4 regions of the Micromonospora sp. DH13 genome follow, and region 4 is predicted to be linked to each of the others. Evidence: riboswitches for the same ligand, from Rfam matches in the RefSeq annotation. Region 4 holds a riboswitch; each other region holds the start of a gene.

Region 1 (5,191 bases), on a different contig from region 4:
GGAGCAGCGCGCGTTCGAGGACGAGATCGCCGAGCGGCCCGAGTTCCGCGAGTTCCTCAAGGCGTGGTGGCCGCGGCTGCACCCCCGGCACGTGCTGGGCTGGCTGGCCCGCCCGGACCGGCTGCGGCGATACGCCGCCGGGGTGCTGTCCCAGGCGGAGGTGGGCCTGCTCGTCGAGGCGTACCGGGCGCTGGACGTCGAGGGGCTCACGATCGCCGACGTCGCCCTGCTCGACGAGCTGGACGCGCTGCTGGGCAAGCCGCTGCAGCCGAAGCGGGCGAAGCGCGACCCGTTCCAGCTCGCCGGGGGCGTACGCGAGCTGAGCACGCATGCCGACCGGCAGCGCGCGGCGCGGGAGGCGGCCCGGGAGCGGCCCGAGGACTACCGCGACTTCGCGCACGTGGTGGTCGACGAGGCGCAGGACGTGTCGCCGATGCAGTGGCGGATGATCGGCCGGCGCGGCCGGTTGGCGTCCTGGACGGTGGTGGGCGACCCGGCGCAGACCGCGTGGACGGGGGACCCGGAGGAGCTGACCCGGGCCCGGGACGCGGCGCTGGGCCGCCGCCGGCGGCACCAGTTCGAGCTGACCACCAACTACCGCAACTCGGCGGAGATCTTCGCGGTGGCGGCGGCGGAGATCCGCCGGCTCTACCCGGACCTGGCGCTGCCCCGGGCGGTGCGGTCCACCGGCGTGGCCCCGGTCGAGCTGACCGTGCCGGCGGCCGAGCTGGCGGCGGCGACCGTCGCGGCGGTCGGCGACCTGCTCGGCGAGGTGGAGGGCACGGTCGGGGTGATCACGCCGGTGCCGCGCCGCGACGAGGTGGCGGGCTGGCTGGCGGGCCGGGCCGCGCCGCGCCTGCAGGTGGTGACCAGCCTCCAGGCCAAGGGCATGGAGTACGACGGGGTGGTGCTGGTCGCCCCGGGCGAGATCCGGGCCGACCCGGGGTCGGGCGTGCGGACGCTGTACGTGGCGCTGTCCCGGGCGACCCAGCGCCTCGTCACCGTCGAACCCACGGGCTGATCCGGCGCCCGGCCGTTCCCCGGCCGGACCGCTGTCGATCACTTGCACATATTGCGATGTGAGCATAGATTGGGCCGGGCGGGGATCACGGACGGAGGGTGTGGGCGTGGGCGCAGGTCATGACCACCACCACGGGGCGGCGAACGCGGCGGACCGCCACTCGGGTCGACTCTGGGCGGCGTTCGCGCTGCTCGCCGCGCTGATGATCGTCGAGGCGGTGACCGCGCTCGGCACCGGCTCGCTGGCGCTGCTCTCCGACGCCGGGCACATGTTCACCGACGTGCTCGGCATCGGCATGGCGCTCGCCGCGATCACCGCCACCCGGCGGGCCACCGCCGACCCGCAGCGCACGTTCGGGCTCTACCGGCTGGAGGTGCTCGCCGCGCTCGGCAACGCCCTGCTGCTCAGCGGCGTCGCCGTCTACGTCCTCGTCGAGGCCGTCCGCCGCTTCGGCGACCCGCCCGAGGTCACCACCGGCCCGATGCTCGTGGTGGCGGTGCTGGGCCTGCTCGCCAACGTCGCCGCGTTCGCCCTGCTGCGCAGCGGGGCGAAGGAGAGCATCAACCTGCGCGGGGCGTACCTGGAGGTGCTGGGCGACCTGCTCGGGTCGGTCGGCGTGATCGGCGCGGCGGCGCTGATCATGGCCACCGGCTGGTGGTGGGCGGACCCGGCGGTGGCCGTCGCGATCGGCGTGTTCATCCTGCCCCGCACCTGGCGGCTCGGGCGGGCCGCGGTGCGCATCCTGGTGCAGGCCGCGCCGGAGCACCTCCAGGTGACCGCCGTGCACGACCGGCTGGCCGCCGTGCCCGGCGTGGTCGAGGTGCACGACCTGCACGTCTGGACGCTGACCTCCGGCATGGAGGTCGCCTCGGCCCACCTGACCATGGCGCCCGGCGCGGAGGTCGGCGCGGTGCTGACCGCCGCCCGCACCGCCCTGCACGAGGACTTCCACATCGAGCACGCCACCTTGCAGGTCGAGCCGGGAGCCGCCCGCGACGGCTGCGGGCCGGCCGGCTGGTGAGACCGAGGCTCATCAATTTTCGCGACATTCGTGGCCGAATGACTGACTTGACAGGCTTCATCCGCGTACCCTCCGTCACGGAAGCAGCGCTGGTCCCACGCGCACCGGTAGGCTCGGCCCCGGCCATCGCCGGGCGGCGCCCTCCGGCGCCTGTGGTGGCCGCCGCCTAATCGCCTGCGGGCGAGCCGGGGAACCATGTTTGTGGGGTGCATCCGCTCCAGCGGTAGGGATCTTCCGTCCCGAACCCGTCAGCTAACCCGGTCGGCGGCTGACGGAAGGACATGCATATGCCAGTAGTGGCACCTGTAGGAAGGATCGCCGCCCGGGTGGCGGCGGCGCTGGTGCTGACGCTCGCCGTCGGCCTCGGGGTCGCGCCGGTGACGCCGGCCGGGGCCGCGCCGCCCGTCGGCCTGCTCGCCGCCGCACCCGGCGACGACGAGGAGGGCGGCACTCCCGCCCTGCGCGCCCAGCTCGAGGCGGCGAGCAAGGGCTACCTGGAGGCCAAGACCGCCCTCGACCGGTCGGTGAAGCGGCAGCAGCAGCTCGGCGGCCAGCTCAAGACGGTCGAGGCCGAGCTGGTCACCCGCGGCACCAAGGTCGGCGAGATCGCCGGGGTGGCGTACAAGAAGGGCCGGCTCACCGCCGCCTCGGTGCTGCTCGACAGCAGCTCCCCCGAGGGGTTCCTGGACCGGGCCGCCGCGCTCGACACGATCGCCGCGAACGAGGACCGGGCGCTGCGCGAGCTGCTGACCACCCGGGACGAGGCGACGAAGACCCGGCAGGCGCTCGACGGCGAGATCCGCGAGCAGCGCAAGCAGGTCGCGCTGATGGGCAAGCGCAAGGAGCAGGCCGAGCGGGCGCTGACCGTGGCCAACAACAAGGCCAGCAGCAGCGGCGGCGGGTCCAGCCCGGGCGGCACCTCCAGCGCGAACGCCACCCCCGCGAAGCGCAACTCCGACGGCTCCTGGCCGGCGGAGTCGTGCAGCGTCAACGACCCCACCCCCGCCAACGGCTGCATCACCCCGCGCACCCTGCACGCGCTCAACCAGGCCAAGGCCGCCGGCTTCACCCGGTACGTCTCCTGCTACCGGCCCGGCGGCTCCGGCGAGCACCCGAAGGGGCGGGCCTGCGACTTCGCCGCGCAGAAGGGCGGCTTCGGCGGCGTGGCCAGCGGCGGGGACCGCACCTACGGCAACAACCTGGCGGCGTACTTCGTGCGCAACGCCGACCGGCTCGCCGTGCTGTACGTGATCTGGTTCAAGCAGATCTGGCTGCCCAGCAGCGGCTGGAAGGCGTACAGCGGCGGAAACGGGGACCCGTCCAGCGACCACACCAACCACGTGCACCTGTCGGTGATCTGACCCGCGCCCGCCCCGGCGGCCCTCCCCCGACGGGACGGTCGCCGGGGCGCTACGCCGCCCGGCCGAGCACCTCGCCGAGCCGGCGGGCCAGCCCGAGGTGCGCCGAGCGGGCCTGCCGGAAGGCGTACGCGAACAGCGGCGTCGGTGCGACCAGGGTGATCTCCACGTCGACGCGGACGAGGCCGTCCGGCTCGTCGCGCAGCCGGGTGTGGTTACGCACCGTCGTGGCCGGCCGCTGCCGGGCCACCGTGACGATCTCGTCGTCGGTCACCACGAGCACGTCCGCCTGGTACGTCACGCCGAAGCGCACCGGCCCGGCGGCGAGCTGGTCGGTGATCGCGTAGCTGGCCAGGGCGCCCGGTCGGGACGACAGCCGGCGCACCCGCGTGATCAACGGATGCAGCTCGGTCTGCCGGGCGGGATCGCTGAGCAGCGCCACCGCCTCCGCCCGCGAGCAGCGGGCCTGGACCGAGTACTGGAAGCTGTCGCGCCGGGGCATCCGTCGATCGTCCCCCACCCGGGGGCGTGGGGGAAGGGTCGAAGGCCCCGGCGCGTGGACCAGCGCGGGCGGCCGCGTCAGGCGCCGGGCAGCACCTCAGGGGTGGCCGTGCCCGCGAGGTAGGGCTCCGGGGCACCGAAGAGCCCGAGCAGGCCGGTCACCCAGAGCTGCCGGTGCACGAACCGGCTCGGCTCGGTGACGACCAACTTCACCCCGCTGACCTCGGCGGTCTGGAAGCCGGCCACCATCGCGCTGATGCCGACCGAGTCGATGAAGGTGACGAGACGCATGTTCAGCTCGATGCGGGCGGGCCGCCCCTTGGTGAGCACCTCGGCGATGGCTTCACGCACCTCGTACGCGGTGTCGACGTCGATCTCACCGCGCGGGGCGATCTCGATGACACCACCGGAAAGAACCGACTTCACGATCGACAGGCTCACGCGAGCACCTCCACTCGCCCGTTGACGGGCGCCTCATCAGTACGCGGGCCGCGACCGAGAGTATTCCTCCGATGGCCTCGGTCGCCACCCCTCGGGATGAGCAATTCGTGGATCAGGGCAAAACACGTTGCCCTTATCCGGACTTTTCAGATCCTGTTTGCCGCACGACCGGCCCGGGGGCCGGTGTCGCCGACCCAGGGTAGCGGTCCCCTCCGACCTTTGCGCGCACCCCGCTCCCCGGGCGTGTGCCCACCCGGCCGCCACCGGCGGGACCCGCCACCGTTGCCCGCCCCGCCTAGCATCGGCGACGTCCACACCCGTAGCTCGGAAGGGACCACCCCATGATCCGGAGACTGGCCGGCCTGGCCGGCGTCGGCGCGCTGCTCGCACTCATGCTGGCCTGCGGCTTCGGCGGCGCCGGGGACGACGACGATGACGACGACGACGACTTCGCCCGGGGCGCGGCGGTGGTGTCCGTACGCTGAGGGCACGGCCGGCGCGCCGGGGGTTTGCGGTGGCGTCGGGTGGGGCACTGCCCCGGTGGGCGGACCGCGCCGGGGCAGACCCCGGGCGACCGCCCACCGGACCCACGCCGCAGTCCGAAGTGGCCGCAAGCTTCGGCACCCGAGGAGGTAGCACGATGTTCGGAACCAACCTGCTGGAGCGCCGCAGCAAGCCCGAGCGGATAGCGGACCAGGCGTGGCAGCACCTGGCCTCCGCCGTCGCCTCCGCCGGGGACAGCGTCCGCGACACCGCCCGCTCCGCCCGGCGCAGCGGCTCGGGCCTCGCCGACGAGGCGGGTGACCTGGTCGGCTCGGCGGCCGACGAGGCGCGCCGCCGGGCGGTGCT
Region 2 (5,183 bases), on a different contig from region 4:
GGCTCGGGACTTGCGTCCTGACCAGGGCCTTCGTGCGTGGAGCGGGTGACGGGAATCGAACCCGCACTGTCAGCTTGGGAAGCTGATGTTCTGCCATTGAACTACACCCGCAGGCGGACCCACTGTACCCGACACCGCTGACGCGTGCACCCAGGCACCCCTCGCGCGCCCCATCGTCCCGATCGCGCCGACACCCGGCCGACCAAGATCCGCAGGCCATCGTCGGTACGCGGGATTTTCATCGCCGCAACATATGCCCATTCTCAAATGCCTCGATGGGTTGTAACGTCTCCCGCACGTTCAAGCCACGGCGCGACACACCCCCTGTCGCGCCGCCAGAAAGAGGTGGGCCCATGGGACTCCGTCCCAACCTGCTGACCCGGCGCACCGCCGGCGTCGCGTCGACGACCCTCGCGCTCCTGCTCAGCACCGCCGCCGTGGGTGTCGTCCCGGCCGCTTCGGCCTTCTCCGCCGCCCCGACCGAGGCGTGCGCCGAGCCGGCCGACGTCCACTCGGACGCCCGGGTGAAGGCCGGCGCGCACGCCAAGCACGAGCCGAACGAACTGACCGCCAAGGAGACCCGCGAGCGGGAGGCCGACCTCGCCGCCGCCCTGCGCGAGCGGGCCAACTACCGGGCCGGTGCCGGCGCCGCCGCGCTCGCCACCGTGACCATCCCGGTCGTCGTGCACGTCATCCAGGAGGACAGCACCCGCGCCGGCGGCAACATCCCGGACTCGATGATCAACTCGCAGATCAGCGTGTTGAACCAGGCCTACGCCGGCGCCACCGGCGGCGCGGCCACCGCCTTCAGCTTCCAGCTCCAGAAGATCAACCGGGTCACCAACCCGGCGTGGTTCCCGATCGTGCAGGGCTCCTCGGCCGAGCGCTCGATGAAGTCCTCGCTGCGCGAGGGCGGCAAGAACACGCTGAACATCTACCTCGGCGAGCTGAGCGACGACCTGCTCGGCTGGGCCACCTTCCCGAAGCGCCGGCTCGACAGCATGGACGGCGTCGTCGTGCTGACCGAGTCGCTGCCGGGCGGCACCGCCACCAACTACAACCAGGGTGACACCGGCACCCACGAGGTCGGCCACTGGCTGAACCTCTACCACACCTTCCAGGGCGGCTGCTCCGGCTCGGGCGACGGCGTGAGCGACACCCCGGCCGAGGCGTCGCCGGCATACCAGTGCCCGACCGGGCGGGACACCTGCACCGCGACCGGCCTGGACCCGATCACCAACTTCATGGACTACACCTACGACTCCTGCATGTACCAGTTCACCGCCGGCCAGGCGGCCCGGATGCTGACCGCGTGGAACGCGTACCGCGCGGCCTGACGCACCACTGCCGCTGATCGTTCCGGTGCCGGCTCCGTCTCCCGACGGGCCGGCACCGGCGTCTGTGGGGGTCAGGCCGCCGCGCGATGGGCGCCGCGCCCGTCGAGGACCGACCGCCGATCCGGTACGCCCACCGCGCCCCCGCCCGGGGCGGTGCTCGCGGCGTCGGTGGTGGCAGTGGTGGTGGTGGTGGCCGCAGCGCCAGCGGCACCGGGGTCGAGCCAGACCTGCACGGCCGGCCGACCGGTCGCCTCACCCGGGCGCACGGTGCCGGCGTCGCCGCGCCGGGCCAGCATCGCCACGTCGACGGTGAACTCGAAGAGCCGCCAGTCCACCTGCGGCGCGGCTCGCCCGATCTCGGCGAGCCGGGCCACCCGGGCCTGGTCGGTCACCGGCCTGGCGTGCCCGGCCACGTACGCCTCGTCGTCGCTGTCCTCCGGCGGGAAGGAGTGCAGCGCGTAGCGGCCGTCGCGTTCGAGGTCGCGCCGCTTCGGCGAGTCGACGACGAAGCAGAAGAGCCCCTCGTCGGTGATCACCGGGGACACCGGGTGCACCCGGGGGCCGCCGTCGGCGCGGACGGTGGCCAGGTAGCCGAAGCCCGGCCCGTACTGCTGCATGAGATGACGGATCCCGTCGGCGAGTCGTGGCTCGTCAGCGGCGAATTCGGACCAGGAAGCCATGCCGGCATTCTATCGAACACCTGTACGACACGCGAAGCGCGACGCGCGGGTCGGGCACCCGATTCGCAGGCCCGCTGAGCAGCCCCGCTGACCGGTCCCGCCGACCCACCTCGCTATGGTGTTGCGATGCTGCTCTCCGACCGCGACCTCGTCGCCGAGCTGAAGGCCGGCACGCTCGCGCTGGAGCCGTTCGAGCCGACCCTGGTGCAGCCGTCGAGCATCGACGTACGCCTCGACAAGCTCTTCCGGGTCTTCAACAACCACCTCTACACGCACATCGACCCGTCGGCGCAGCAGGACGACCTGACCTCCATGATCGAGGTGCCCGACGGCGAGCCGTTCGTGCTGCACCCCGGCGAGTTCGTGCTCGCCTCCACGCTGGAAGTGATCTCGCTCGGCGACCAGCTCGCCGGCCGGCTGGAGGGCAAGTCGAGCCTGGGCCGGCTCGGGTTGCTCACCCACTCCACGGCCGGCTTCATCGACCCGGGCTTCACCGGCCACGTCACGCTGGAGCTGTCCAACGTGGCGAACCTGCCGATCACGCTGTGGCCGGGCATGAAGATCGGCCAGCTGTGCATCTTCCGGCTGTCGTCGCCGGCCGAGCACCCGTACGGCTCGGCGGTCTACGGCTCGCGCTACCAGGGTCAGCGCGGCCCGACCCCGAGCCGCTCGTGGCAGAACTGGCGCACCTGGCCGCCCCGCTGACCCCTGCCCCCTGACGTACCGCTCCTCCTGCGGCACGCTGCGGCGCGCTGCGCCACCCTCCGCGGTCCTCCCGCCCGAGGGGTGTGAGAAGGGGCCCCTTCTCGACCGTACGCGTTAAGAAGGGGCCCCTCCTTGCACCTCAGGCGGGGCGGCCGAAGCTGTGGATCGGGCCGTCGTCGACGCGCTTCATCTTCACCGGGACGCCGGCCCGGGAGGCGTGCACCACCCAGCCCCCGCCCACGTACATGCCGACGTGGTGCAGGTCGGAGTAGTAGAAGACCAGGTCGCCGGGGCGCAGGTCGGCGCGGCTGACCTTGGCGGTCACCGACCGCTGCTGGGCCGCGTTGTGCGGCAGCGAGACGCCGGCCTTCGCCCAGGCGGCCAGCATCAGCCCTGAGCAGTCGTACGAGTTCGGGCCCTCGGCGCCCCAGACGTAGGGCTTGCCGATCTGGGCGCAGGCGAACTTCACCGCCGTCCCCGCGCCGCCACCCGGATAGCTCGCCGGGCAGGGGGCGGGCTTCAACGGGCCGCCGCCTCCGTTGCCGTACACCTTCAGCCGCAGCTTCTGCAGGCGGTCGATCTCGGCGTTGATCTGCTTCTTCTTCGCGGCGAGCTGGGCCTCGGTGCGGGTGAGCTGGGCGACCATCTCGTCGAGAGGCTGCTTCTTCGCGGCCAGCTCGTCGCGGAGGTCGACGACCGCCTGGACGTCGTGCTGCTGGCGCTGGGCGAACCGGTCGAGCAGCTCCAGCTGCCCCATCATCTGGCTCGGCGTGCGGCTGCCCAGCAGGGCGTTGACCACCGAGATGTTGTCGCCCTTGTACGCCTCGGCGGCGAGGCCGCCGACCTTCTTCAACGCCTCGTCCACCTGGCGCTGGAGCGGCCCGATCCGCGCGGCGAGCGCGTCGGCCTTCTTGCGCTTGGCGGCCAGGTCCTGGCGGGTGGCGTTGTGCCGCTCGATGATCGGTTCGAGCTTGTTCCAGTCCTCGTCGATCTGCCGCTCGATCTCGGCGACCGAAGGGTCGGCGTGGGCCACGGTCGGTGCGCCGGTCAGGACGACGGCGACGCCGACGAGGGCGGCGAGGACGGTGGTGCAGCGTGACCAGCGGGTACGCGGCGCAGCCGGCATCCGGTCGGCGTCGGCCGACCGGCGTGACGGGCGCCGCGGGGCATGGAGTGCCACCGGGCTCCGTTCTCCTTCTTCCTCTACCGCCTACCGGGTTAGCTGACGGGTTCGGGCGGGAAGGGAGAGCGCCCTACCGCAGCGCTGCTGCGGATTCACCCCGGCGTACCTGGGTCCCCGGCTCGCCCGGAGGCGACTCGGCGGTGTCGCACCGTCACCGCCCGGCTGGGCGGTGCAGCTACCGGCCGACAATTGGCCAGAGTAGAGACGATCGCCATCGATCCGCAACCCGACCGGCCGTGACACACCGTACAGGCCCGTGGCCGGCGTCGATGTCCGCCGCACGGCGAAGGCCCCCGGTCTGGTGACCGGGGGCCTGCGGGTGGTGCTGCGCGGCGCGGCCTTCGCGGGGGCCGGGCCGGGTCAGCCGGGTCGGCGGAAGCCGGCCACCGGCATGGTGTTGATGCTGCTCACGTTGACCGGCTTGCCGGCGCGGGGCGCGTGCACCATCTTGTCGTTGCCGATGTAGAGGCCGACGTGGTGCAGGTCGCTGAAGAAGAACACCAGGTCACCGGGGCGGGCCTCGGAACGCGGGATGGCGCGGCCCTCGTTCCACTGGGCGCCGGTGAAGTGGGTCAGGTGGATCCCGGCCGCCTTGTAGGCGAACTGGGTCAGGCCGGAGCAGTCGAACGAGTTCGGGCCGGTGGCACCCCAGACGTACGGGTCGCCGACCTGGGCGCAGGCGGTCTTGATGGCGGTGCGGGCAGCGGCGCTGACCACGCCGGTGACCGTCGGGCAGCCCTCGGTGGACACCACGGTCTTCGGCATCGACGCCTGGAGCCGCTTGATCTCACCGTTGATCTTGGTCTTCTTCGCCGCCAGTTCCTTGGTCTGCTTCTCCTGGGAGACGATGAGCGTGTCGAGCTTCTGCTTCTCGGTGTCGTACTTCGCCCGGACGGCGAGCACGCCCTCGACCTGCTTGCGCTCCTGCGCGGCCAGCCGGTCCAGGATGGTCAGCTGCTCGGCGAGGGTGCCCGGCTTGGTGCTGACCAGCAGCGCGCCGATGTCCTGCGACGGGCCGGAGATGTAGTAGCGGGAGGCGAGGTCGCCGACGCGGTTCATCGCCAGCTCTGTCTCAAGCGCCAGCGGCTCGATCTTCTTCTGCACCTCCGCCGCCTTCTCGCGGTTCACCTTGAGCTGGGCGCGGACCTTGTTGTATTGCTCGATGGTGGGCTCAAGCTGCTCCCACTGCTTGTCGATCTGCGCCTCGATCTCGTCCACCGACGGCTCGGCGTACGCGGGCGCGGTCAGTGTCCCGGCGCCGACGGCGACCGCCGCGAC
Region 3 (5,191 bases), on a different contig from region 4:
TATTCGTTGCGCCGGCCGACCCGGGTCCGCCGCAGGTAGCCGCCGGCCTCCAGGTCGGCCACGATCGCCTGCGCCGCGCGCTCGGTCACGCCCACCTCGTCCGCGACGTCGCGCAGCCGGGCGGTCGGGTTGCGGGCGATGGCGAGCAGGACATGGCCGTGGTTGGTGAGGAACGTCCAGTTCCGGGTGCTCCCGTTCCCACCTGCTGTCGTCGCCATGTCGGACATGTTAGGGCTCGGCGACGACGCCCACGCCCCTGGGCCGACGCGGGCCGGAGCGCGGGCCCGCGCAAGCCCTTCCCAAAGCAGGAAATGTGTATCACGTAACGCTTGACGTGCCTTTCGCTGCGTGTGACCGTGGGGGAACTGGTCGTGCGCGTGAATGACGAGGTGATGGGGCATGGAGCATTCCAGCATGTCGATGGCTCAGCCGGGCTCCGGGCAGCTAGACCCCCTCTCGTCCGTCGGGCGACCGGGCGAGCCGGGCGCTGCCTGCACCCCGGCCCGGGCCCTCGCCGAACTGCACGCCGGCAACCACCGCTTCGTCAGCGGAACGCCGCGCCACCCCAACCAGGACGCCGACCACCGGGCGGCCGTCGCCGACGGGCAGCACCCGTTCGCGGTGATCGTCGGCTGCTCCGACTCCCGCCTGGCCGCCGAGATCATCTTCGACCGTGGCCTGGGGGACCTCTTCGTGGTCCGCACCGCCGGGCACACCGTCGGCCCCGAGGTGCTGGGCAGCGTCGAGTACGCCGTGACCGTGCTGGGCACCCCCCTGGTGGTGGTGCTCGGCCACGACTCCTGCGGGGCGGTGCAGGCGGCCAAGGCGGCGGCCGGCACCGGCAGCGAGCCCGCCGGCAACCTGCGGGCCGTGGTGGACGCCGTGGTGCCCAGCCTGCACCGGGCCGCCGAGCGGGGCGTCGAGGGCATCGACGAGATCGTCGACATCCACATCGCGTGCACGGTCGAGGCGATGCTCGACCGGTCGCCCGTGCTGGCCGCCGAGGTCGACGCGGGCCGCTGCGCGGTCGTCGGGATGTCGTACCGGCTCAGTGCCGGCGGGGTGCGGACGGTGGCCGCCGTGCCGGCCGCCATGGCCGCGGACGCCACCCCGGCCCGCGCCGCCGCCTGACGCACCCCCGCCGCCCGGCGCTCACCCCCGGCCCTGACGCGCACCGCCGCCCGAGACACGACGAGAGGGGCCGCCCCCACAGCGGGACGGCCCCTCTCGTCGTGCGCGGCGCGCCGCGTCAGAGCAGCGACATGTGCACGTGGTCCGTGTGGTTGGACGGCCCGCTGTAGGACTTCCAGCCGGTCGCCGGGAACCAGATCTGCCGGTTCCAGATGACGTAGTAGATGCCGAGCCGGTCGGCGTTGCGGATCAGGAACGCGGCGAGGTTGTTGCCGTACATCCGGGTGTCGTTGTTGTGCCAGGGGGAGAACCCGCTGTTCTGGAGCGACCAGTCGCAGGCCCGGCCCTTGGGGTGTTCCCACGGCCCGCCCGGCCGGTAGCAGCCCACGAACCGGTTGAAGCCGGCCCGCTTGGTCTCCTTGTAGGCGTGCAGGGTGCGGGGCGTGATGCAGCCGGAGGTGGTGGGGTCGTTCTCGCTGCACGACTCGGGCCGCCAGTCGCCGTCCGACGTCCGGCCCGGCCCGATCCTCGCGACCGGGGAGGTGGCGTTGACCAGGCCGCCGGTGAAGCCCTTGCCGCCGACCAGGGCGAGTGCCTTCTCGGCGTCGAACTTCTTCTTCGCCATGACCGACGCCTGCTTCTGCTGCTCGCGCACCTCGGCGTCGAGCGCGAGCTTGGCCTGCTCGGCGCGGTTCTTCGCCGCGCTGACCTCGGCCAGCTTGTTGGCGTTGACCATGTTCAGCTCGTCGAGGGCCGAGGCGCGCTTGACGAACGAGTCCGGTGTGTTGCTCTCCAGCAACATCGCCATCGCGCCGACCCGGCCGGTCCGGTACGACTGCGCGGCCATCTCGCCGACCTGCGGCGCGAGCGCGTCCAGCTCCTCCTGGGCCTTGCGCACCTCGTCGGCGAGCTGGGCCTGGCGCTTCTTGGACTTCTCGAGCTTCGACTTCGCCTGGGCGTAGTCCCGGTTCGTCGCCTCGATGACGTCGGTGATGAGCTGGGGCTCGTCGTCCTCCTCGTGCCCCGAGGGTTGGGGGGCGGCGGCGGGCAGGGCGAGCGCCGGGGCGGCCGGCCCGGCGACGACCGCCAGGGCAGCGAGCACGGCCACCACGGGTGTCAACCAGCGGTGCAGGGGTGCCGTCACAATGTTCCCTTCCATCGACCGCCGACCGGGTTAGCTGACGGGTTCGGGGCGGAAGCGGCCCCTACCGCTCGCGCGGATTCACCCCGGGCACCTGGTTCCCCGGCTCGCCTCGCGGCGATTGGGCGGCGGCACCGCAGGCGCCGCTTCGCGCCTTCGGCGGTGACCGGCAGCGAGGTTACCCGAGAGCCCATGCGGGGAGCTACGTCCGGATGCCGACTAAAAGCGTCATTTCGTAATCGCCATCGGTAATCAGTGATGCGCTTCTCAGGGCGGATGCCGCCACCGGTCACGCTGTGAAGTGTCACCATGCGGTGTCCGTGCCTCCTTCTCGGTGCGGCCGTCCGGCCGGGGGGTGGGTGGGGGCGTGGTCGTCGGGGAACCCCTCGACCGCCCGGCCGCCGCCGAGCGCCTCCAGCGCGAGATTGCGGTCCGCGGTCCGCCGCCCGCCCCCGGGGGTACGCGCCGCCGGCACGTCCCCGCCGTCCGCCGGGCCGGGCCGGGACGCGGCGGTGTGCCCCTCAGCGGTGTGCCCCGTGGCGGTGTGTCCCGCCGCCGTGCGCCCCGCTGCGGTGACCACGGCGGCCAGCCCGGTGGTGAGCGGCACGGCGGCGATCAGGCCCAGCGTGGCGACCGCGCTGCGGACGATCTCCTGGGCGAGGAACTCGCTGGTCAGGATCTCGGTCACGGGGCGGGAGTCGGCGGTGAGCAGGAGCAGCAGCGGCAGCGACGCGCCCGCGTACGCCAGCACGATCGTGTTGACCGTGGAGGCGATGTGCGCCCGGCCGACGCGGGTGGCCGCCCGGTAGAGCTGCAACCGGGACAACCCCGGGTTGGCGTGCGCCAGCTCGGTGACCGTGGCCGCCTGGGTCACGGTGACGTCGTCGAGCACCCCGAGCGAACCGATGATGATGCCGGCCAGCAGCAGGCCGTGCAGGTCCACGTCGCCCCGGAACATCGACAGGGTGGTGGCGTCCTCGCTGCCGTACCCGGTGAGGTGGGTGGCCGCCGTGGCCAGGGTGCCCAGCAGGCCGGTGAGCACCAGGCTGCCCAGGGTGCCGAGGACGGCCACCGACGTCTGCGCGGTGACCCCGTGGGTGAGGTACAACACCACGAACATGATCAACGCGGAGCCGACGACGGCGATCGGCAGCGGCGACCCGCCCGCGCCGATGCCGGGCAGCACGAAGGTCAGCAGGATGGCGAAGGTGGCGGCGAGCCCGGCCAGGGCGGCCACCCCCCGCCAGCGGCCGAACGCGACGATCGCCAGCGCGAACACCACCGCCAGCCAGATCAGCGGGGCGCCGCGCTGGTGCTCGGCGATGTTGTAGGCGCTCGCCGCCGGGTCGGCCGGGTCGGTCAGCTTCACCAGCACGATCCGGTCGTCGACGGCGACGGTGGGCGCGCCGGGGCCGGTCGGGATCGGCGTCTCGACCTGCTGCCCGGCGTCGGGCCCCTGCTCCACCCGGACGGTCACCGTGCCGCACGGGCCGTCCGCGACGCCCGGCCCGCCGCCCTCCGGCGTCTCCGGCTGCGGCGGGCACTCCTCGGTGACCACCCGGGTCACCGTGCCGTGATAGCGGGGCACCGGCGAGCCGCCGTCGACCTCGGGGCCGCCGCCGCGGGGCCACAGGACGACCGCCGCGATCACGGTGAGCACGAAGAGGGGCACCACGGTCGCGACGAGGACCCGCCGCACCCTCGGTGGGGTGGGCGGGGCGGGTCGGTTGTGGTCGGCGCCCATCGACGATCTCCAAACGGTGTCAGCGCGGGGTACGGCTCGGCGGCCCGGACGGTTCAGCGTCGCGGGCGATCGATCCGGGCCGGCTGCCCGGACGACCACACCGGGCCGGCCGCCGGAGGACCTGCCCGTCCCGCGGGCCGCCCGAAGCCCCGCCCCGCCCCACCGGCGGCCCGGTCTCCGCCCTGCGGGCCGCCCGGAGCGGGATCCCACGTCCCATCGCCCGGAATCGTAGCCACCCTCACCTGCGAACGCAGGTCGGCCGACACCATGTCGGCGACATGGCGGTGTTCCGGCCGCCCTGATACCGCCATCTGGCCGACATGCTGTCGATTCAGCGGGCGGCAGGGCATGTTGGAGACATGGCCCACGACGAGCACGCCGGGCACGACAAGCACGCCGAGCACGACAAGCACGCCGAGCACGACAAGCACGCCGGGCACGACCCGGAGATGTTCCGCCGCCGGTTCTGGGTCTGCCTCGCGCTGACCCTGCCGATCGTCGTCACCAGCCACATGGTGATGGACTGGTTCGGCTACTCGCTGGAGTTCCCCGGCCGGGCCCTGGTCGGCCCGGTGCTCGGCTCTGCGGTCTTCTGGTGGGGCGGGTGGCCGTTCCTGGTCGGCGCGGTCCGGGAGCTGCGCGACCGGGCACCCGGGATGATGCTGCTCATCGCGATGGCGATCAGCGTGGCGTACGCCGCGTCGCTGGCCACCAGCGCCGGCGCGTTCGACCTGGACTTCTGGTGGGAGCTGGCGGCGCTGGTCACCATCATGCTGCTCGGGCACTGGCAGGAGATGAAGGCGATCGGGCAGGCCCGGGGCGCCCTCGCGGCGCTGGCCGCGCTGCTGCCCGACGACGCGGAGCGGGTCGGGCCCGACGGCGGCACCGAGCGGGTCCCCGTGGCCGCGCTGCACGTCGGCGACGTGCTGCTGGTCCGGCCCGGCGGTCGGGTGCCGGCCGACGGCCGGGTCGTCGACGGGGCCGCCGAGCTGGACGAGTCCATGATCACGGGCGAGTCCCGCCCGGTCGCCCGGTCGGTCGGCGACCGGGTGGTGGCGGGCACGGTGGCCACGGACTCCGCGCTCCGGGTCGAGGTGCAGGCCACCGGCGAGGAAACCACCCTCGCCGGCATCCAGCGCATGGTCGCCGAGGCCCAGCGCTCCAGCGGCCGGGCC
Region 4 (5,191 bases):
ACGCCGTGGCGGTCCCGGCCGATGGTCTGGCTCGGCGAGGTCTCCTTCGCCTTCTACCTGGTGCACGTCTTCGTCATGATCACCGTCCTGCGGCTGGCCGACCGGCTCGGCACGGGGCTGCCCGGCTGGTGGGGCCCGCTGGCGGCGCTCGGCTTCCTGCTGGTCAACCTCGGCCTGGCCGCGCTGTTGCACCGGTGGGTGGAGATGCCGCTGACCCGCCGGCTCGGGCCGCCGCGCCGACCCCGCGCCCCGGCCGCCGCCTGACCCGCCGCCCGCTCCGCCGCCGACCCGGCCCCTGACCCCGCCGCCGGTGGCGGGTGGCCGGCGGGCGCGTGGCCAGTGGTGCATCGCCCGTGGTGCGCCACGCCGCGTTCAGCAGGTGACACGCTCGCCGGCGGTGCGTGGCGCGGCCGGTGGCGGTAGCGTGGACGGGTGCTTCCCGTCGCGCTGACCTGTCCCCTGTGGTGGGTCGCGCGCTGGACGGCGCGGACGCTGGCGACCCTCGCCGTCGTGGTCGCGTTCTCCCTCGGTGCCGCGTCGCTGCCGCCGGGCACGATGCTCCCCGCCGGCGTCGACCCCGGCCAGGCCGGCTCCGGCCCTGCCGTCGCCGCCGCCTCCGTTGCGGGGTCCGCCGCCGTCGCGGAGGCCCGCACCGTCGCGGCATCCGCCGCCACCGGGTCCATCGCCGCCGGCTCCACCGCCGCAGCGGGTGCCGCCGGCCCGTGGCCGCCCGCCGACGCACCGCCGCCCGCCGAGGCCGGGCCCCCGCAGGTCGCCGCGCCGGCCCCGCAGCGGGTGCCGACCGGGCTCGTCCCCGCCGCCGTCGGCCCCCGCGCGCCGCCGGCCGCCTGAGCCACGCGGCGGGCCGCGCCCGCCACCACCGTCGCCGACGACCCTCACCCACCGCCGCCCCAGCCGCCGGGCCCGTACGCCGCAGGCGTCCCGCCCGGCGGCGGCCCGGATCCCTTTCCGCCTCCCTGCCCGCGAGGTGCCGACCATGGACATCGTTCTCTACCAGTTCCTGACCGAGGTGCCGCTGGCCGCCGCCATCTGGTCCGTGCTGCTCGTGCTGGCGCTCACCGTGCTCGCCGTGCTGGTCGCCCGCCCCGAGCGGGACCGCCCTGCCGCCGTCGAGCCCCCGGCCCGGCCCGCCGCCCCGCCCGCCCCGGCCGCCGCCGACCTGCGCCGGTACGCCGAGGAGGTGGCGGTGGCCGCCGCCGGGGCGGCGCAGAACGCCCGCCGCCGACGGGCCGCCTGGACGGCCGCCCAGGACGCCGCCGAGCGGGCCTGGCAGGCGTACGACGAGGCGGAGACCGCCGCCCGACGCTTCCGCGACGCGGGCGCGCTGCCGACGCCGCACACCCCGCGTACCCCCGCCGAGTACGCGGCCCGGGAGCGCTGGCTGCACCACGCCGCCACGGCGGCCCACCTGCGGGGCGAGTTGTCCATCGGGCAGCTCTGCGACGTCTTCGCCCGCCGGGGCGGCTGGGACCCCCGGCTGCACCCGGTGGAGCAGGAGGTCGTCCTGGCCCGGGCCGTCCGGGACGGCAGGCTGGCCCGCTACCGTGCCGCCGCCGCGCGCGAGCGGGCCGCGTGGGGCGATGCCGAACTGGCGGCCGAGGCCGCCCGGGCGCTGGCCGCCGAGGCGTACGCCGCCGCCGAGCGCGCCCGGCCCGCCCACGCGCCGACGACCAGCGCAACGGCCTCCGGCAGGGTCCTCGGGATCACCGGCTGGCGCCCACCCCGCCCCGCCCCGGCCCGGTAACCGCGGACACCGCGGTGGTGGTGATCGCGGCGACCACGGTGATCGCGGTGATCGCGGTGATCAAGAGGTTTGAGTCATCGCGGAGATCAACCCTGACGCTTTTTCTCTTGATCACCGAGGCGGGACGCGGCGGGGGCGGGTTGGGTGGGTGTGAGGCGGGTCATGGTGGGGTGGGATCGGGCAGGCGGGGCTATTCGGTTTGATCCGGGGCGGTATTCGCCGAGATTCGGGCCGCGTCGTCCCGTTGCGGGTTCGTTGGCGTCGGATGGGTCGGCAGTACCATTGAGTCACGTCAGTCTCCGAATGCCCCGTAAATAGGTCGGCCAGGGGACGTTTAAGCAGGTAGCGTGGGGTTGGCAGGGCTTTCGTCGGCCAGTAGTGTCGGCCCGTCCGGTGCGGTACCCGATCGCAAGAGGCGACGCCGCGCCGACCCGCTCAATCGTGACGATCACGAACCGGGGACCCATTGCACGTCCGGGGTGAATCCGCGGGCCACGGCCTGCGGTAGGGCGATCTTCCCGCCCGAATCCGTCAGCTAACCCGGTAGGCGGTGTCGGAAGGAGTTCCATCCTCGTGCAGTTTGACCCCACCCCCCGGGTTGTTCCTCCACCACGGAGCCCGGTGCCCGTGTCCGCCGCCGCCGAGCCGGCGCACTGACCGTCGCACCCCTGCGTACGCCCGCCTGAGCGGGCGCCCCAGAAAGCGGACCCCACCCGGCCGCGGACACGTCCGCGCTGCCGTGCGCCGACGCGCGCCCGGGTGCCTCCGCTTCCGCCCCCGTCCCGTGGAGGAACACGTGAACGATCAGCTCAAGCGGCACCTGCGGCGACTCGCCACAGAACGCCCGTACCAGGTCGTCGCCGGCTCCGCCGCGGCGCTGCTGCTGGCCTCCGGCACCGGCGCGCTGCTCGCCGCCGTCGACGACGACGCCCCCGCCCCGCAGCGGACCACCAACGCCGCCGTGGCCGAGGTGGCACCCCGCCTCGACGGCGCGGCCAGCCGCGCCCAGGCCCGGATCGCCGCGCCGCTCGCCTCCCCGAGCAGCGCCGCGCCGTCGCCGAGCGCCACCTCGGCCGCCCCGAACCCCGACCTGACGGCCTCGGCGACGCCGAAGAAGACCACGGCGAAGCCCGCGGCGCCGAAGCCGCCGTCGTCGAAGGTCCTCGACTACGACTACGAGGCCCAGACCACCTACTACTACTGCGGCCCGGCTGCGGTGCGCAACGCGCTCTCCGCCACCGGCGTCGACGGCACCCAGGACGACCTGGCCGCCCGCCTCGGCACCACCGAGATGGGCACCAACTCGGCCTACGACACCACCCGCGTGCTCAACGAGATGGTCAAGGGCGAGCCGTACCGGACCCGGCTGATCCCCGGCGGTGCCGCCACCTCGGCGGAGACGGAGCGGCTCCGGGCCGACGTGGTGAAGGCGGTCAGCGCCGGTCGCGGCGTCGTGGTCAACATCGCCGGCGACGCCACCGACGTCGACGGCGGCTGGCACTCGTTCCCCGGCGGCCACTACATCGCCGTCGTCGGCTACCGCGACTCCGGGCGGACCGTGCGCATCGCCGACTCGGCGGACCCGGCCGTCCCGGCGTACTGGATCAGCACCGCCGCGCTGGCCCACTGGGCGGCGACGCGGGGCTACTCGGCCTGACATCACCCTCCCCCCACCGGCCCCGGCTCTCCTGCGCAGAGAGCCGGGGCTGGTGCCGTCTCCGGGCAGGCGGGGGCGGCCTCGATTCTTGGACAGTTGCGGTTCAGGGCGAACAGCACCTGTCCAAGAATCGGAGGCGGGACGATCAGGCGGTGGGGGAGTGGCTCATCGCGTCGGCGGCGCGCGGGGCCGGGGGGTTCCAGCCCGGCTCCAGCTCCCGGCGGGCCGCCGAAAGGAACGCCTCGGCGTACGACTCGGCCGGGAAGTCGCCCAGGTAGTGGGCCCGGGTGCCCCAGCGGGCCGCCGCCTTCGGGTCGGTGTCCAGCAGCAGACCGAGCACCTCGTCGAGGTTGCCCGCGTCGCGCCGCAGCACGTAACCCGAGCCGGCCAGCGGGAACCGCTCGACGAACCGGTCGCCGTCGCCGACCATGTCCGTCACCGCGTACGGCTTGCCGGAGTAGAGGTAGTCGGAGATGACGCCGGAGACGTCCGAGACGAGCGCGTCGGAGCGGTTGACGCAGTCGACCAGGGACAGCTCCCTGCTGGCCGCCGCCCCGAAGACGTGCTGCCGCCCGGTGCGGGCCCGGTCCGCCGCCAGCAGCTCCGTGAGCCGGGCGAGCTGCCGCGCCGACGCCGGGTTCTGCCCCGTGTACGGGTGGGCGCGCAGGATCACCGTCGCGCCCCGGGCCAGCAGCCCCCGCACGATCGTCTCGCCCACCGGCAGCGAACAGTAGTTGGCGTCGGCGTGGTGCCCCGTCCAGGTCGGGGTGTACAGCACCGTCGGGTTCGCCAGGCCGGTGGCCGGCACGCGGCGTACCTCGATCGACTCGACCTGCGGGCGGCCGACCACGACGAACTTCTCCGCCGGGATGTCCACCCCGGCCCGGGCGTACCGGTCGATCGCCGCCCGCCCGGCCACGAAGTTGCGGTCGAACAGCGCCGTGACCGGGTTGGCGCTCGGGGCCTTGTCGCTGTCGCCGTGGTGGATCTGCACGTGGGTGAGCTGCGAGAACCGGATGCAGTGGCTGTTCTTCGCCCCGTGGTTGACGTAGAACGCCACCTTCAGGCTCGGCACCAGCGCCTCGTCCATCGCCTTCAGCGTCGGGCAGTAGACGACCGGGGCGCTGGTGGCCGCGGCGATCGGGGCGAGGAACTCCGGCTCGCGCACCATCACGAAGAACGGCCGGCCGATCCGCTCCAGGTACGGCAGCCACATGGTGACCTGGTATTCCGACCCGGGCGGGGCGGAGAAGTGCAGCAGGAACTCCGGCCGGTGCGCCCGCAGCGCCCGGGCCACCGCCGAGCCGCCCGCCCCGGGCCGGAACCGCCGTTTCGCCAGGTCGGCCGCGACCGCCCCGGCCCCCGCGCCGACGGCGAGGGCCACCAGCAGGGCGACCCAGGCCGGCAGCACCAGGGCGGCGGCCAGCGCCACCACGGCGAGCAGCACCAGCAGGGCGTCGCCCAGCCGGGCCGCGACCAGCGGGGTCCACGACCGCACGGGCAGGTTCGCCGCCCGGATCTCCAGGTCGCCGGCCTGCCGCAGCGGCCCCACCAGCAGCACCAGCCCCAGCAGCACCAGGGCCGTCGCCGCCAGCGCCGGGTCGAAGCCGGCGTCGAGCCGCCGCGCGTACCCGACGAGGATGCCGGCGGCGAGCAGCACCGCCTCGGCGGTGCTGTCGGCGGCGGGGCGGACCCGGCGCTCCCAGCCGGCGGCGACGAGGGCCGCCACCGCGAGCGCCAGGCCCCAGCCCGTCGCCCCGGTCAGGGCG

Evidence for each region. Region 4 has a riboswitch for cyclic di-AMP ahead of LPA42_RS04485 (C39 family peptidase). Riboswitches for the same ligand answer to the same signal wherever they lie in the genome.
Region 1: linked by a shared signal. The riboswitch ahead of LPA42_RS23645 (hypothetical protein) and the one ahead of LPA42_RS04485 (C39 family peptidase) in region 4 are both predicted to bind cyclic di-AMP.
Region 2: linked by a shared signal. The riboswitch ahead of LPA42_RS13255 (NlpC/P60 family protein) and the one ahead of LPA42_RS04485 (C39 family peptidase) in region 4 are both predicted to bind cyclic di-AMP.
Region 3: linked by a shared signal. The riboswitch ahead of LPA42_RS04875 (hypothetical protein) and the one ahead of LPA42_RS04485 (C39 family peptidase) in region 4 are both predicted to bind cyclic di-AMP.

The regions. Positions count from the first base shown of each region.
Region 1 is NZ_JAHWGR010000027.1:92,408-97,598, reverse strand. Features, by position in the region: gene LPA42_RS23655 (AAA family ATPase) at 1-1,021, shown strand, start outside; gene LPA42_RS23650 (cation diffusion facilitator family transporter) at 1,128-2,042, shown strand; cyclic di-AMP (ydaO/yuaA leader) riboswitch at 2,196-2,325, shown strand; gene LPA42_RS23645 (hypothetical protein) at 2,330-3,403, shown strand; gene LPA42_RS23640 (hypothetical protein) at 3,453-3,902, opposite strand; gene LPA42_RS23635 (STAS domain-containing protein) at 3,980-4,342, opposite strand; gene LPA42_RS23630 (hypothetical protein) at 4,684-4,827, shown strand; gene LPA42_RS23625 (hypothetical protein) at 4,983-5,191, shown strand, end outside.
Region 2 is NZ_JAHWGR010000011.1:52,034-57,216, forward strand. Features, by position in the region: tRNA gene LPA42_RS13235 (tRNA-Gly) at 38-111, opposite strand; gene LPA42_RS13240 (zinc metalloprotease) at 354-1,337, shown strand; gene LPA42_RS13245 (pyridoxamine 5'-phosphate oxidase family protein) at 1,409-2,017, opposite strand; gene dcd (dCTP deaminase) at 2,144-2,722, shown strand; gene LPA42_RS13255 (NlpC/P60 family protein) at 2,862-3,902, opposite strand; cyclic di-AMP (ydaO/yuaA leader) riboswitch at 3,915-4,055, opposite strand; gene LPA42_RS13260 (NlpC/P60 family protein) at 4,266-5,183, opposite strand, start outside.
Region 3 is NZ_JAHWGR010000004.1:21,304-26,494, forward strand. Features, by position in the region: partial or broken gene LPA42_RS04865 (helix-turn-helix transcriptional regulator) at 1-227, opposite strand, end outside; gene LPA42_RS04870 (carbonic anhydrase) at 400-1,131, shown strand; gene LPA42_RS04875 (hypothetical protein) at 1,250-2,275, opposite strand; cyclic di-AMP (ydaO/yuaA leader) riboswitch at 2,280-2,410, opposite strand; gene LPA42_RS04880 (YibE/F family protein) at 2,577-4,016, opposite strand; gene LPA42_RS04885 (heavy metal translocating P-type ATPase) at 4,376-5,191, shown strand, end outside.
Region 4 is NZ_JAHWGR010000003.1:209,406-214,596, reverse strand. Features, by position in the region: gene LPA42_RS04500 (acyltransferase) at 1-264, shown strand, start outside; gene LPA42_RS04495 (hypothetical protein) at 433-852, shown strand; gene LPA42_RS04490 (hypothetical protein) at 998-1,765, shown strand; cyclic di-AMP (ydaO/yuaA leader) riboswitch at 2,188-2,330, shown strand; gene LPA42_RS04485 (C39 family peptidase) at 2,550-3,422, shown strand; gene LPA42_RS04480 (CDP-glycerol glycerophosphotransferase family protein) at 3,568-5,191, opposite strand, start outside.